3 regions of the Faecalimicrobium sp. JNUCC 81 genome follow, and region 2 is predicted to be linked to each of the others. Evidence: riboswitches for the same ligand, from Rfam matches in the RefSeq annotation. Region 2 holds a riboswitch; each other region holds the start of a gene.
The links. A riboswitch is a leader RNA that binds a small molecule or an ion and turns the genes downstream of it on or off. The one in region 2 is predicted to bind cyclic di-GMP.

Region 1 (2,286 bases), on a different replicon from region 2:
AGAATGTTTTAATTTTATTATTAGTTTATTATTTAAATAATTCACACTTTCTATTTCATCGCCTAAAATAATTGAGTTTTCTTTGAACTTTATATTTTCATTAAACTCAATATGAATGCTTGAAGAATCAGTTGCGTTCCCAAGTATTTTATATTGTATATTATAACTATAAGAATAATTATCATTTTCTGTTACAGTTAGCTTCGATGCTGATATACTTAACTTTGAATTTCTAAATATAACTGGTATGCTTGAAATAGTATACTCTGAAGGATAATTTATGGATGCATGCACAGATGCAGTAGAAGTATCTGGTAAAGCATTTTTAAATTTTACATTTATTTTTAAATTATCTTTTATTATTGTCCTAGAACTATTTGTTTTTAGTTTATAAATGATTGTCCCATTTTCATAAGTTTCATCAATTATATTTTCATTCGCTTCCTTATTTTTAAATTCGATAACTTCTAGTTCAGAAGGTATCGTTACTTTTATAGATGTTTCTTGTTGCCCTATATTATCCATTTCATAACTTATTCTATACTCAAATTCTTCATTTGGTTTTAAAATACTTTTATTAGTAGTAATACTAAATTTCTTAAGAGGCTTTATCAATTTTATACTTGGGCTACTATTAGTAGTTATAATTGAACCAGACTCACTAATTATATTAGATTTAAGTTGTAAATTAGTATTATCAGAAGTATTGTCATTAAACTCTAAATTTAGAGTAATTTTATTTGATAAATTATCACCTTTTTTTATTGTATATACAATACCTTCATCAGTTATTTCTTTATCTAATATATCATCATTGCTAGAGCTAGATATAATATTTACTAAATTAAAAGGAATATTTATCTTTAGCTTTAAAGGCTTATTTGATGAATCAATATTATACTCTAATTCATATATAAATTTATTTTTAGATACTACTTCTGACATATTAAAGCGTGTTGTAAGTGTCGCTTTTGATACACTTAATAATTTATCCTTATTCGTACTATCTGAATTATTAGATATATTTATAGAATGATCCATATCATTTTTTTCATCTTTGATATCCTCTAGTTCTTTATTTTTATTATCCAAATTTTTTTCTTCTACTGTATCAGTAGTATCATTTTTTTCAGAATTACTTTCATTTACTACATCTGTAGAAATTATCTCAGAATCAATAGTTTTTGATGCATCTTTTAATGTATTAGCAAATGAATAACTAATAGAGTTACTTAAAATAGAAACTATAAGTAAAATAGTACAAAATAGTTTATTTTGTTTATTTCTCACATTACATCCCCTCTCTTTTTATGATATATTTATCCTACTTATTTTTAATAAGTACGATAAGATAATTTTTACATAGCCGGTTTCACCACTAACTCCATGTATTCTAGGTGACCACATACAGAATACATCTCAAAGTATCTATTATTTAAATTTGGATGCTAATATGTGTTAGTTTAAATTAAATTCTATTATCGTAAAATTGGATAGATAAATTCTTCGATACAAACTCCCTCCCCCTATTTCCTTATTTCTACAAATAACAATGTAATTTATAAGATGTTTAAATTTAATTTATCATTTGAAGTTTTATATTTTCTATCTTTTTACTAAATATCGATTATTTAAATTGTTATATTATTAGCAACAAAGGTTTGACTTTGTATTTATTTAGATATATAACTTAAGCTTATATTTATAATACTTACATTAATATCAAATATATATCACTGAGTTTAATAGAAAAAAATATATTTTTTGTCAAATAATATATTTTCTTATCATAATATATCATTTTAAAGTAAAATGTTATAAAATGAAATGAAATAATATGTAAATACTGATAAATTTATACATTTTCTATCTATATATTGTTTTACCTTGTATCTTTTTTAAATATAAATTAGTGTATTTAGTTTAAAGACAGTAGTTAGTAAAGAAAAGTTCAAATTTAAAAGAAAAATAAACTAAGTTATATATAATTTGAAAGAAATTGGTATGGATATATTCGAAAATAATTTAGTATATTTTTTATGAAAGTTATAACTTTAATATATAAAATATATTATCTATGTCATTATATTAGTATATGGAAAATAGAAGATCAGAATAGTAGAAGATGCAGGGTGCGGCTGAGATGCTAGCGTATGGAACAGGAGTTATTATCGATGCCTCATTATAGACTTTCTACTTGATATAGCGGCACCACTTATTATTATAGTTATAAGCATAGTACTTATTATTTGTTAAGATAAGAGAAAAAATAAAAGAAAAGAAAAA
Region 2 (2,286 bases):
AAAACTATTATTAACTTTCTTAGCTAAGTTAGTTAATCCACCTGACTTAGCAACAGCAATTACACCTAATATCGGAAATCCAACTGCTGTTATAAAAAATGATGCCATTGCTATCCATGTATTATCTCCTGCTGATTGCCCAAGAAATGGTGGAAATATTAAGTTTCCTGCTCCAAAGAATAAAGAAAAAAGCATTAAGCCTGTAAGTAATAAATCTTTTTTTGATAAATCGTTCATTTTTATATCCTCCTGTTTTAATTATATTTTTCAGTACTTCATTATTTCACCTTCAATGTCCATTAAAATTCCCCCTTTCAAAAACAAAAAAACCGCCCCTTGTAAAATACAAGGGACGGATTATCCGCGTTACCACCCTAGTTCCAAAAATTAAGGTTATAAAAAATAAACCTATTTTTGGCTCTCAGTTACGTATCTATCAATACGCTTACCTTTTAACGGTGGAAGATACCGGCAATACTTACTGAAAATACGTTCAGCATTGCTTCTCAGAGATGATTTTTCAGTATAATTTGAACATTGGTTTTCAGCAAACACCAACTCTCTGTGGAACAAAAGAATACTTACTTTTTCTCTTCATAGAATTTGTTTTTAAAAAATTTATTAATCTAATAATATAGACTATTTTTACTTATGTCAACATAAAAAATTAAATTTTTTATATTTTTATATTTTTTCAAATAATCAATTAATTTCTAAAGTACATAAAAAATATATTAATTAAGTAAATAAAATTACAATTTTTTGCGATCATATTAAGAAAATAATATAAATATATATAATACCTTAAATATTTACAAAAATTACCATTCATGTTAATATAAAATGTAAAATTAAATATAAAATAAAATTAAATTAGCAAACCCGAAGTGATTCGGCGACGCAAAGCTATAGGGACTTTTTTTAAGTCAGCCAGTTGCATAAATTTTGTATCTTATTTGTATTTTAGAAGAAGAGTATTAACTGGTTTATGTTGATGCTCTTTTATTTTTGTATTATGTAAGTGGGTTTTAATAACTATAATATTTTAATGTGTGAGGAGTGATTAAATAATAAAATAACTAAGCCTTAAATAGTTAATTATGTTAGTAGTGCTGATAAATTAACAGATAAAGCAAAATAATAAAGGGGAAAAAATGAAAAATGAATTTTAAATTAAGAGAAAAAAGTAAAGAAAAAAACAAAAGTATAAAAACTCAACTTGCTTTAACAATTGTGTGTTTTGCAGTTATTTGCTGTATATGTTTAGGAGCTATTACAAGTTTTTTAAATTATAAGACTTCTAACAGCATTTTATCTAAAACAGCAGTAGAGACTACTAAACAAGCTGCTGAAACTGTTTCTCAAAAAATTACAAATCTTAAAAATGCAGCAATTCAAACAGGTATTATAAAAGAACTCTCAGATCCTAAGGTGAACTTAGAAGAAAAACAAAGTATTATAACTAGACAGGAAAAGCTATATGGATTATCATTAGGTCAAATTTTAGATGCAAATGGTAAGGATCTTTTTAGTGGAAAAGATTATTCTGGAAGAGATTATTTTAAAATATCTATGGAAGGAAAAGCTTATATGAGTAGTCCTGTTGTAAGTCAAGTGACAGGAAATCTTACACTTGTAGTTTCAGCACCTATTTGGGAAAATGGAGTACAAGGTAGTAAAATAGTAGGGGTTGTAACTTTTGACCCAGACAAAGACTTCTTAAATGAAATTGTTAATAACATAAAAATAAGTAAAAATAGTTATGCTTATCTTCTTAACCATGAAGGAACAACAATTGCTCATAGAGATACTAGTCTTATCGGTGAAGAAAATACTATAAAAGAATCAGCAACAAATAAGGATTTATTACCTTTTGCAGAAGCTGATAAAAAGCTTATTTCAGGAAAAACAGGATACACTGATGTAGATTTAAGAGGAGATGATTGGATTTTAGGATATGCTCCAGTAAAAGATAGTGATAATTGGGGTGTAGGTGTAATGATAAATAAAAATGATTTCCTTGGCCAAATGTATACTTCAATAATGATTACAGTTATATTATCTATAATATTTACAATTATAGCATTTATTGTAGCAATAAAGTTCTCTAATAAAATAGGAAATCCATTAAAGGAATGTAGTGAAAGATTGAAAAAATTGGCTGAAGGTGATTTAAATTCAGAGATACCAGTTATAGATGAGGATAATGAAATAGGTCTAGTAGCAGATGCTACAGGTAAAATAGTTACTGATTTTAGAGAAATGATAAATACACTAACAAATATA
Region 3 (2,286 bases), 590 kb from region 2:
CAGCTAATCCATCTATTAATTCTGATTCTTTAGCCATACCATCTTTAGCTACATAAGCATTCTTTAATTCTTTTTCTGTATAGAATGTTTCTATAACTTTTGCATTAGTTTCATTTCTATTTGCGCCATCTAATCTTTTAGCGTTTGGAAATTTATTACCTATTTCATTTGATACCGCACTTGTTCCCCCTATTATATAAGAAGTTTTTATATCTTCTCCTTTTATAAATTCATCAGATACTTGTGTTCCTTTACTTGGGTGAGAAAGTATTACTGGCATATCTTTATCAGCTGCAACTGGCGCAACACTTATTGCATCTACTAAACCTTTATCTCCATTTACTACAGCTATTTCAGATACATCTTTTGTACTATCTAATCTCTTTGCTATTTCTAGAGAGGTTTCATATCTAGTATTTCCCCAAATTCTATCTACTGATAATTTTTCAGCTTTTAGAGCATCTTCTACTGATTTTTTTAATACATTTGTTCCACCTATTAAATAAACTTTTTGTACACCTAATCTCTTTAACTCAGCTTTTATTCTTTCATCTAATTTATTATTTTGAGTTAAAAGCATTGGAGCATCTTTGGCTTCTGCAAAAGGTGTTGCAGTTAATGCATCTGCTAATGCACTATCATTTACAATTACTGCTTCTTTAGCGCTAGACCACCCCTTTTTACTTATTTCTATTGCTGTTTCCCATCTACCTTTTCCTACTAAAGTTTCGCTAGCTGCACCTTGTGCTGCATCCACAGTTGTTAAGTTTCCTAATCCACTTCCTGCTACTAATGTCACAGTAAGAAGTGATGCTATTTTCTTTGGTAATTTCATTATATTTCCCCCTTAGTTTTATATAAAAAGATACCAGCTTAAATAAAAAATATAGATATCTATATTTTTTATTTAAATTAGTCTATTTCACTACTAACTCCATATAACCCAAGTGACCACATACAGATTATACTTCTCAGTTCCTAAATTTTATTTTTATAATATAAAACATCTTTATTTCACTTTAAATTTATTTTATTATATTATGATTTTATATTTTAACATTTTCCTTTTCAATCTAATTTATTCTATTTTTTACGACATATCTATATAGGTTTTTATTTATTATTACAATGATAAATTCTCAATTAAATTTTCATCACTGTAACAAAGTTTAAATTCGAAAAAACTTCTAATTTTGTCGTCTTTTATTTACTTTTTTAGTTAGCTTTCTAATTTTACTATTTTTATTTAATTAATTTTATAAAATTTACGTTTTAACTTATTTTTTATTTTTATTCTATAATAATTTTAAGTCAAAAATAACTCAAGCAAATGGAATACCTATTTGCTTGAGTTAATAAATTTCACATTATATTTTTAAATCATCTTATAGATGATATTACATTTGAGTTTATATTTCCACCTACTTCTATTATGTTTTTATATCCACTTTGTTTAATAGCTTTAACCTGAGATGCAGTCAATTTATTAGTTCCTATTACTATAGGTGCATTTTTCATACCAGCTAAATTCCCTACTGATAATGCATCTATAAGCTCATCTGATTTAGTTATTATTATAGTATCTATATTTTTATGGAATTTTTCAACTACTTTTGCATTAGTTTCTTGTCTATTTGCTCCATATATCCTATTACTTTCTAAACTATTTCCAGCTATGTTTTCTAAACTACTTATAATATTTATCGTCATAACTTGCTCTCCACCTATTATATAGATATCTTTTTTTCCAAAATTAATTATCCATTTAGTAATCTCTTCATTTAACTTATTTCCATTAGTTATAACTATAGGTTGTTTATCTTTACAAGCTTTCGATAATATACTCATAGCATCGGCTTCACCTTTATATCCATTAACTAAATATAAACTCTTTATATCACTTATATTTTGTATATACTTAGCTATTTGTAGTGAAGTTTCTTCTCTATTATCTCCAGCTATTCTTACTATATTTTCTTTAGATATATTTGTAGTATTTGATATTTCATTTACCACACTTTCTTGTATAGCATTAGGTCCACCTATTATATAAATTTTAGATGGTTTTAATCTTTTTAGTTCATTTTTTGTCTCATTTGGTAATTTATCTTTACGAGTTAGTAAAGTTGAAGAATTGGTTACTGACGATAATGGTCCTGATGAAAGTCCATCAGAATAGCTACTTCCATTGACTAAAACTACTGAATCTGTTTTATTTTGAAATGCTTCTTGGCTAATTTTTGCCGCTGTATCATATCGATTAGTTCCTATTATTTTTTTAACTGG

Region 1: it holds a riboswitch for cyclic di-GMP, as region 2 does, so the genes downstream of both, JNUCC81_RS19260 (hypothetical protein) here and JNUCC81_RS05960 (methyl-accepting chemotaxis protein) in region 2, are expected to answer to the same signal.
Region 3: it holds a riboswitch for cyclic di-GMP, as region 2 does, so the genes downstream of both, JNUCC81_RS02980 (cell wall-binding repeat-containing protein) here and JNUCC81_RS05960 (methyl-accepting chemotaxis protein) in region 2, are expected to answer to the same signal.

The regions. Positions count from the first base shown of each region.
Region 1 covers NZ_JBSJXY010000002.1:58,272-60,557, forward strand. Annotated here, with positions in the region: gene JNUCC81_RS19260 (hypothetical protein) at 1-1,290, opposite strand, end outside; cyclic di-GMP riboswitch class II at 1,356-1,439, opposite strand.
Region 2 covers NZ_CM132203.1:1,186,306-1,188,591, forward strand. Annotated here, with positions in the region: gene brnQ (branched-chain amino acid transport system II carrier protein) at 1-237, opposite strand, end outside; T-box leader at 346-607, opposite strand; cyclic di-GMP riboswitch class I at 866-942, shown strand; gene JNUCC81_RS05960 (methyl-accepting chemotaxis protein) at 1,162-2,286, shown strand, end outside.
Region 3 covers NZ_CM132203.1:599,317-601,602, reverse strand. Annotated here, with positions in the region: gene JNUCC81_RS02980 (cell wall-binding repeat-containing protein) at 1-835, opposite strand, end outside; cyclic di-GMP riboswitch class II at 906-989, opposite strand; gene JNUCC81_RS02975 (cell wall-binding repeat-containing protein) at 1,381-2,286, opposite strand, start outside.